Regions from separate parts of the Streptomyces sp. NPDC096205 genome, predicted to be linked through region 4. Evidence: riboswitches for the same ligand, from Rfam matches in the RefSeq annotation. Region 4 holds a riboswitch; each other region holds the start of a gene.
The links. A riboswitch is a leader RNA that binds a small molecule or an ion and turns the genes downstream of it on or off. The one in region 4 is predicted to bind cyclic di-AMP.
Positions count from the first base shown of each region.

Region 1: it holds a riboswitch for cyclic di-AMP, as region 4 does, so the genes downstream of both, ACIQ6Y_RS30875 (transglycosylase SLT domain-containing protein) here and ACIQ6Y_RS12435 (M23 family metallopeptidase) in region 4, are expected to answer to the same signal.
Region 2: it holds a riboswitch for cyclic di-AMP, as region 4 does, so the genes downstream of both, ACIQ6Y_RS05955 (M23 family metallopeptidase) here and ACIQ6Y_RS12435 (M23 family metallopeptidase) in region 4, are expected to answer to the same signal.
Region 3: it holds a riboswitch for cyclic di-AMP, as region 4 does, so the genes downstream of both, ACIQ6Y_RS18555 (C40 family peptidase) here and ACIQ6Y_RS12435 (M23 family metallopeptidase) in region 4, are expected to answer to the same signal.

Region 1 covers NZ_JBIWFS010000009.1:281,669-283,843, reverse strand. Annotated here, with positions in the region: gene ACIQ6Y_RS30880 (HAD family hydrolase) at 1-658, shown strand, start outside; gene ACIQ6Y_RS30875 (transglycosylase SLT domain-containing protein) at 674-1,144, opposite strand; cyclic di-AMP (ydaO/yuaA leader) riboswitch at 1,150-1,330, opposite strand; gene ACIQ6Y_RS30870 (CocE/NonD family hydrolase) at 1,600-2,175, opposite strand, start outside.
Region 2 covers NZ_JBIWFS010000001.1:1,414,701-1,416,875, forward strand. Annotated here, with positions in the region: gene ACIQ6Y_RS05950 (GntR family transcriptional regulator) at 1-480, opposite strand, end outside; gene ACIQ6Y_RS05955 (M23 family metallopeptidase) at 694-1,458, opposite strand; cyclic di-AMP (ydaO/yuaA leader) riboswitch at 1,471-1,635, opposite strand; gene ACIQ6Y_RS05960 (M16 family metallopeptidase) at 1,850-2,175, opposite strand, start outside.
Region 3 covers NZ_JBIWFS010000004.1:566,287-568,461, forward strand. Annotated here, with positions in the region: gene ACIQ6Y_RS18545 (ATP-dependent Clp protease proteolytic subunit) at 1-40, shown strand, start outside; gene ACIQ6Y_RS18550 (hypothetical protein) at 48-356, shown strand; cyclic di-AMP (ydaO/yuaA leader) riboswitch at 654-857, shown strand; gene ACIQ6Y_RS18555 (C40 family peptidase) at 861-1,334, shown strand; gene ACIQ6Y_RS18560 (ATP-binding protein) at 1,426-1,884, opposite strand; gene ACIQ6Y_RS18565 (helix-turn-helix domain-containing protein) at 2,098-2,175, shown strand, end outside.
Region 4 covers NZ_JBIWFS010000003.1:21,155-23,329, forward strand. Annotated here, with positions in the region: gene ACIQ6Y_RS12430 (PrsW family intramembrane metalloprotease) at 1-26, shown strand, start outside; gene ACIQ6Y_RS12435 (M23 family metallopeptidase) at 116-1,180, opposite strand; cyclic di-AMP (ydaO/yuaA leader) riboswitch at 1,192-1,350, opposite strand; gene ACIQ6Y_RS12440 (PP2C family protein-serine/threonine phosphatase) at 1,565-2,175, opposite strand, start outside.

The sequences.
Region 1 (2,175 bases), on a different contig from region 4:
CGCGCCCCGGGTGCGCCCCCTCCTCGAGGACCTGGGCTGTACCGGCCTCGCGGTGTGCGGGCAGGGCGCGCAGCTCTACGACGTGGGCGCCGACCGGCTGCTGTGGTCCGTCACCCTGGACCGGGAGCTCGCTGAGACCGCGCTCGGCAAGATCGAGGCCGAGGTGGGGCAGGTGTACGCGGCCGTGGACCAGGACGGCGTCGACGGGCTCACCCTCATCGAGCCCGGCTACACGATGCCGCACCCGACCCTGCCCGCGGTGCGTGTGCGCCGCCGCGACGACCTGTGGTGCGAGCCGATCAGCAAGGTGCTGCTGCGCCATCCGGACCTGAACGACGACGAGTTGGCGGCAGTGGCGCGGGCGGTGGTGGGTTCGCTGGCCACGGTCACCATGTCGGGGCCCGGGACGGTGGAGCTGCAGCCGTGCGGCGTCACCAAGGCGACGGGCCTGGCGCTGGCGGCCCGCCGGCTCGGCCTGACACCCGCGGACACCCTCGCCTTCGGTGACATGCCCAACGACATCCCGATGTTCGACTGGGCCGCGCACGGCGTGGCCATGGCCAACGCGCACCCGGAACTGAAGGCGGTGGCCGACGAGATCACCTGCTCGAACGAGGACGACGGCATCGCCGTCGTCCTCGAACGGCTCTACGGCTGAGGGGCCGGGAGGCGGTCAGTACGCGCCGAAGACGTTGTCGATCGAGCCGTAGCGGGCCGCCGCGTAGTTGCAGGCGGCGGTGATGTTCGCGACCGGGTCGTACGGGTCGAAGGCGGTGCCGGGCACGTGGTACGCCGCGAAGGTGGGGTCGATGACCTGGAGCAGGCCCTTGGACGGGGTGCCCGCGAGCGCGTTGGAGTCCCAGTTGTTGATGGCGAGCGGGTTGCCCGACGACTCGCGCATGATGTTGCGGTAGATGCCGTCGTAGCTGCCCGGGATGCCGTTCTGGGCCATGACGTCGAGCGACTGGCGGATCCAGCCGTCGAGGGTGTTCGGGTAGATGGTCGCCGACGTCGTGGCCGTGGGGGCGGCCGAGGCGCCGGTCGCGCCGGCGAACGGCAGGGCGAGCGCGGCGGCGGCCACACCGGCGGCGGTGAGGGCACGGACGAGACGGGGGCGGCGGTTTGCATGCGTGTGCGCAGGCATGGGGAACGTCCTCTCCGGCGCCTGCGAGGTGAGCTGTCGGGTTCGGGCGGAAAGGTGCCCGGCCAGGCCCGAAGAGGCATGGCTTGACCCCAAGCCGTGCCGGGTGTCGTAGCTGGTACGACGTCCGGTACGGCGACTTACCTGGGTCCCCCGCTCCTGCCGCTGCGTGGTCGGTGGATGCCAATGGGCGGCGGCAGGATTCGGCGTTCCGCCCGGCAGGCCGGGAACGTATGCGAGAGCACATGGGCGAAACAAGTACCGGATTCACACAAAGCACCGGTCGGGCATGATCAGTGCGTTTGCGGCACTTGATCCTTTATGGCGATTTCCGCTCAACCAAGCGGCGGGGCCTGGCGCGTGCCGTGAGAGTCGATCACCGCACACCCGGCCCCGCAGTGAGCCATCTCACCGGCAGTCACAAGAGCGGCAATTGGGGCATCACCCCCAACTCGCCCTCAATCGGCGGTCCGTGGAATGCGCCTCTCCCAGGTGCGGTGGAACACGACCTCGCCGCCCTCCGTGCACACCACCTCGTCGGAGGTGACGAAGTGCTCCGCGTCACAGCCGATCTCCGAGCGGGTGCGGACGGTGGCGGCCCAGGGCAGCTCGGGCCGGTGCAGCCCGATCGACCACTCCGTGCGGGCGCGGGCCGACAGCGGGTCGTCGGCGCGGATCGTGTACGTCTCCAGCGCCTCCTCGGTGAGCTCGAGACCGTCCGGGTACGCGCGCGTGCCGCCCCGAACCGGAAGGACCTCCAGACGCCACACGCCCTCGGCGACCTCGCGCACCACCACCCGCTCCGGCCGCGGCTCGTCCAAGGTGGCCGGCAGGCTCACCCCCAGCGGCCCGGCCTGCTCGGGCTCCTCGAAGGCGACCTCCGCGCCCGCCCGGCGCGAGCGCACCGGCAGCTCCAGCGTGCTGCCCGCCGGGTCCAGCGTGAAACCGGCCGCCGACTCCGGCTCGGGCCACACCCACGGCCAGTACGCCGAGGAGACGGCGAGCCGGATGCGATGCCCGGCCGGAAAGGCGTA
Region 2 (2,175 bases), on a different contig from region 4:
CACGGTGTACATCCAGGCGATCTTGTGCCGCAGCTGGGTCAGCACCGACACCAGGGCGGGGCTGCCGGAGGCCTGGGCCAGCGTCTCGTGGAACCAGCCGCCCAGGGAGCGCAGATCCTCGCTGTTGCCCCGCCTGGCCCGCTCCTGGCCCAGCCGGACGAGGCCGCGCAGCACCTTCAGATGGGCCTCGGTGCGGCGCTGGGCGGCCCGTGCGGCCCCCAGGGGCTCCAGCAGCACGCGCATCTCCAGCAGGTCGGCGGCCTCCTGCTCGGTGGGTTCGGCGACGCACGCGCCCGCGTGCCGCCGGGTGACGACGAACCCCTCCGCCTCCAGCGTGCGCAGCGCCTCGCGGACGGGGACGCGCGAGACGCCGTAGCGGCGCGCGAGCAGTTCCTCGGTGAGCCGGCTGCCGCGTTCGTGGACCCCCGCGACGATGTCGTCCCGGATCGCCGTGCATACCGAGTGCGCCGGAACACGCATGACCGACCTCCGCCTTTAATCCCCGTGAAACGTCGACGATTGACGTGTGTTCAGCGACTCTATTGCAATGCGGCCGCATTTCCGACGGCGGGCCGGAATCCATGGATATTTTTTGGACAATCGGCCGCCGGGCGGCGACCGGAACGCCGAAAGCCCCGGCTGCGGGAGCCGGGGCTTTCTAGGCTGTCGAGGCTTTCGAGCAAGACCTGTCGGTCAGATGTTCACGCCGTGCGAGCGGAGGTAGGCGACCGGGTCGATGTCGGAGCCGTACTCGGGGCTCGTGCGGGCCTCGAAGTGCAGGTGCGGGCCGGTGACGTTGCCGGTGGCGCCGGACAGGCCGATCTGCTGGCCGGGGACGACCGACTGGCCCACCGCGACGGAGATGGAGGACAGGTGGCCGTACTGGGTGTAGGTGCCGTCGTGCATCCGGATGACGACCTGGTTGCCGTACGCGCCGCCCCAGCCGGCCTCGACGACCGTACCCATGCCGACGGCCTGGACGAGGGTGCCGCTCGCGGCGTGGAAGTCGACGCCGGTGTGGCTGCCGGAGGACCACAGCGCGCTGCTGGCCTGGTAGGCGGTGGAGACGTACGAGCCGGCGATCGGGGCCACGAAGGTGTTCAGGCGCTTGCGCTCGGCCTCACGGGCGGCGCGCTCCCTGGCCTCACGGGCGGCCTCGGCCCGCGCCTCGGCGCGCTTGACGGCGGCCTCCTCGGCCTTCTGCTCCGCGAGCGCCTCCTCGGCGGCCTGCTTCTGCGCGGCGGCCTGGGCGTCGATCTGCTCGGCGACGGAGTCGCCGATGGTGACGACCGGCAGCAGGCCGGTCTGCTCGGCCTCGGGCTCGGCGGCGAGGGCCGGCCCCGCGAGGGTGCCGATGACGCCGGTGGTGGTGAGCGCCGCGACGCCCGCCGCACGGGCGGTGCTGCGCTGCATCCGGCTGGGACGACGATGCTTCCCGGTGGCGCGCGTGAACGCCATGAAGTGGCTGGTCCTTTCCTTCCCTCTCGCCTACCGGGTTAGCTGACGGGTTCGGAGCAGGAAGGTCTCCTACGGACCCCCTCGCTTCACGCGCGGGCGTCCGATTCACCCCAGGGACTGCGATGGGTCCCCGGCTCCCCTGGCTCGCGCCGTAGGGGGACTCGGCGATGACTGTCCGGTGCCGCGGATGCGGCGCACTGCGTGACGAACAGCCCGGACGACACTAAGGGGATCATCTTTCGATCCTCTAATGGATCAGCGTTTTTGTAGCGCATGCCACAGGGCAGACGGGCAGCATCTCCTGCAATTCACAGCCAACTCGGACAAACGAGGGCCCTGATGACGCTCCGGTCACCAGGGCCCACGCGTGTGTGGCGCGAATTCGCCGTCCCTACTCGGCGCTCACCACGGTGACTTCACCGATGCCGAGGGCCTCCACGGGCTCCTTGATCTGCGCCGCGTCGCCGACCAGGACCGTCACCAGCCGGTCCACCGGGAAGGCGTTCACGACGGCCGCCGTGGCCTCCACCGTGCCGGTGGCGGCGAGCTGCTGATACAGCGTCGCCTGGAAGTCGTCGGGCAGATGCTGCTCGACCTGGTCGGCCAGCGTGCTCGCGACGGCGGCGGCCGTCTCGTACTTCAGCGGCGCCACCCCGACGAGGTTCTGCACGGCCACGTCCCGCTCGGCGTCGGTCAGCCCGTCCGCGGCGAGGGTGC
Region 3 (2,175 bases), on a different contig from region 4:
CGGCCGCAAGGCGACCCTCGCCCCGCCGACCGGAGAGTGAGGCGCCGGTGCTGCCACCCGAACTGCCGCCGCTGCCCGCGCTGACCCGCGCGGAGGGCGAGTTGATCGACCGTTACCTGGAGGCCGTCGACCTGCTGGGCCGGATCAACCCCGCGCACCACGGCGACACCTACGGCGGACTGCGCGCCGCTCAGGCGCTGGTGCGCAAGGCCATGGAACTGCGCGACGCGCTCGCCCTGATGCACCAACGGGGCGAGACGGAGCTGCACGCGCCGACGCTCGCGCGGGCGCTGCGCGTCCTGGACGGGGAGCGCCGGACGGCGCGTGTGGCGCTGCCGGCGCGCTCCGACGGCTGAGCGCGCGAGGCCACCGTTAAACGGACCAAATGACGTACCCCCTTTCGGAGTAGAAGGTTGTCGTATTGCGGGGCCCCAACAGTTGCGTGATACGCGCGCTTTCACGGCGGAACAATGCGTTCCGGCCCTGGTCCGGGGCCGTTCGGCGGTCTTGACAGACGCTTGTCGATCAAGCTGTCCACCCGAACGGGTGAGTGGTGAGTAACAACACAAATCCCCGGTTCCATTGGGTATTTCGGACACTTGTGAGTGAAGATCCCTGACTGACGACAAGCCCCCGCCACCGCGGCGGGGCGGTCCGGGCGGACGCCGAGTCCTGCCGCCGCCCGGATGACCGGTCGACAGGAGTGGATCGGCAGGAGTGGAGGACCCAAGCACGACGGTCCGCCGGAGCGCAGTTGTCCGAGCGGTCCTTGGGGTGAAGCCGCCTTCGGGTGGCCGGGCCACTTCGCCAGCCCGAATCCGACAGGTCATCCTTCACAGGCGGCTGACGAAGGGTTGCGCATGACCGCGCAGAATCGTGTCCCGTCGCTCATGGCCCGTGCCGGTACGGCCTCGGCCCTGACTCTCGCCGCCGTGGGCGGCTCCCTGGTGGTGCCCGGCGTCGCCGCCGAGGCCCAGGCCGCCACGTCCGCGACGAAGGCCCTCCAGGTGGCAGCCTCGAAGAAGGGCTCGCCCTACAAGTACGGCGCCACCGGTCCGCACCGGTTCGACTGCTCGGGCCTCACTCTCTACTCGTACAAGAAGGCGGGCAAGTCTCTGCCGCGCACCGCTGCCCAGCAGTACAACAAGACCCGGCACATCTCCGCCAAGAGCCGCAAGGCGGGGGACCTGGTGTTCTTCCACTCGGGCTCGAACGTCTACCACGTGGGCATCTACGCCGGTAAGGGCCGCATCTGGCACGCCCCGAAGACCGGGGACGTGGTCAGGCTCCAGAAGATCTGGACGAGCAAGGTCTGGTACGGCCGCGTGAGCTGACCTGCTCCCGGGCGGTACGGCTCCCTGACCCGCCGTCACCGCCCGGGGCCACTCCTGGGCCCCCGAGCAGCGTCCGCGCGCTCTCGGGGGCTCACGGCTCCTGCTGGCCCGCTGCGGTCACCGGATGAGCCGGGACGGTCCAGGGCAGCTCGATCAGGACCGTCTTGCCGCCCTCGCGCGTGGGTCTGACGCGCAGTCTGCCGCCGCACTCCGCCGTCAGCCAGCGGATGATCACCATGCCGCGGCCGTTGTCCTGCTGCACCGCGGCCGGCAGCCGCTTCGGGAACCTCGGATGGCTGTCGGTGACGCCGATGCGCAACTGTTCGTCACGCTCCAGGCGCACGGCCACCGTGAAGGTGGGTGACTGCCCGAACGTGTGCTGTACGGCGTTGGTGGCGAGTTCGGAGACGATCAGCCGGACGGTGTTGGCGGCCTCGGTGTCCGACGGCAGGCCCCACTCCCCCAGGGTGCCGATGACGAAGGCACGGGCCGCGGAGACCGAGGCGGGATCGCTCGGCAGAGTGACGGATGCTTCCAGGTGGTCTGCCATGGCGACGTCGTCCCTTTCCCACGGGATCGCGGTCCGACAAGAATCGGATGGTTCGAGTACGGTCCCGGACTGGTGCTTCGTTCGCCAGACTGCCACCAGCACGCCGGTAACGGTGGCGATCCACCAAGATATGCATATATCTGTCGCTCGAAGCGGTGAACTCTGCGACGGCAGACCCTATTTGGGCGGCCCTTGAGGAGTAGGGAGGGGCCCATGCAGCACGGTCCGGCGGTGCGCCGCCGAAAGCTCGGCGCGGAACTGCGCGCGCTGCGCACCCGTACGGGACTCACC
Region 4 (2,175 bases):
CGGCGTACAACCCGTACCGGTCCTAGGGCCTGCCCCTAGGCAGACGAAACCGGCAGCCCTGACGTCGGGGGGTTGTCGTCAGGACCACCGGGGTTTCAGTCGAGCGGAGGGGGCGTCAGGGGTTCAGGCCCCGGTCCCGCAGCCATGCCATGGGGTCCACGCCGGCCCCGTCGATGTGCACCTCCAGGTGCAGGTGCGGCCCGGTGACGTTGCCGGTCGCGCCGACGCGCCCGATGACATCGCCCGTGTTGACCGTCTGGCCGACGCTGACGTTGATCGAGGACTGGTGGGCGTAGCGGATCTCGGTGCCGTCCTCGAGGGTGAGGACGGTGCTGTAGCCGTACGACCCGCTCCAGCCGGCCTCGGTGATCGTGCCGGTGTGGATCGCCTTGATCGGCGTGCCGGTGGGCGCGGCGAAGTCGAGGCCGGTGTGGTAGCCGGAGGACCACATCGAGCCGGCCTGGCCGTAGGTGGAGGTGATCGTGTACGAGGAGGTCGGCAGCGTGTACTGGCGTGCCAGCTCGGCGAGGCGCTCGGCCTCGGCCTTCTTGCGGGCCTCCTCCTCCGCTGCGGCCTTCTCGGCGGCGGCCTTGGCCTCCGCCTCCTTCTCGGCCTTGGCGGCGGCCTCGGCGGCCTCCTTCTCGGCGGCGGCCTGAGCCGCGGCCTGGGCCGCCTGGGCCGCCTGGGCGGCCTTGGTGTCGGCCTGGTCCTGCTGCTGGGCGGCCTGCGCCATGATGCGGGCGCGCAGTGCCTCACCGGCGTCGGCGGTGTCCTCGGTGGCGTCGGCCGTGTCGGTGCCGAGGCTGCTGAGCGGGGCGACGGCCTCGGTGGTCTCCTCGGCGGGCGCGTCGTCGGAGATGAGGGAGCCGATGGAGGGCAGGTCGGGCATGGAGATGGCGACCGGCGGCTTGCCGGACTGGGCGCTGGCCATGCCGCCGGCGCCGACCGCGGCTATGACGCCGACGCCGAGGACGGTGGAGCTGCGGGCGAGTCCGCCGCCGCGCTGCTTGGCGACGCGGTGCCGGCCGCGGACGGGGCGGACGGAGTCCGCGGTGGGGTTCCACTCCTCCCACGGTCCCTCGTCGGTGGGGTGGCCGCCGTAGACGAACGTTTCCTCGGTCTCGGCGGTGCGCTGGCCCGGCATGAACGGGGCATGCGGGGCAGGGCGGTTGGACGCCACGTGGGCGTGCTCCTTTCCTTCCTTCTCGCCTACCGGGTTAGCTGACGGGTTCGGAGCAGGAAGGTCTCCTACGCGCGTATATGACACCGTGTGTCCACGGCGAAATACGCCCGATTCACCCCAAGTTGGTGGTTCCCCGGTTCCCTGACGGGATTCGGCGCGTGCGCACGGAGCCGTCTCTTGTGACGGCTGGGACGACCGCGCTGCGTTATCGGACGTTAATAGAACCGGGGCTCCAATTCCAAGCCGTTCGGCTTGATCATTAACGCGATCGACAGGGACGTAGAACCCAGGAGGGGCGAAAAACGGGCGAGTTGACCCGTACTCAGTACCGTCCGAGTTTTTGATGGTGACTCAGATGTTATGCGCAGGGCGCTCGCCCGATCACAGCACGTCACCCCGGGCCGGGCGCCGTACGGCGAGCAGCGCCATGTCGTCGGCGAGGGCGCCGCCGGTGTGCCGGCGGACCTCCTCCGCGAGGGTGCGCAGCAACTGGCCGGGGCCGCGGAAGGTGCGCCCGGCGAGCCGCGCCTCGGGGTCGTAGAACACCCCGCGGGCGTCACGGGCCTCGGACAGGCCGTCGGTGAAGAGCAGCAGGGTGGCGCCGCCGGGGAGGGGGTGCTCCTCGGCGCGGTCCGGCCAGCGGCCGAGGTCGCTCATGCCGAGCGGCAGGGCGGGCCGGTGGGCGGACAGCGGGACGAGGGTGCCGTCGGCGTGCAGCACGAGCGGGGCGGGATGGCCGCGGTTGAGGAGACGTACGACGCCGTCGCCGTGCGGGAGTTCGGCCAGCACGGCCGTGGTGAACCCCTCGTGGGCGTCCAGCCCGTCGCGCCGCGTGCCCTCGCGGTCCAGGGCGCGCTCCAGCCTCTGGGCGACCGCCTCCAGCGTGGCCTCCTGCTCGGCCGCCTCCCGGAACGCCCCGATGACGACGGCGACCGCCGACACCGCGCCCATGCCCTTGCCGCGTACGTCCCCGACGACGAGCCGCACCCCCT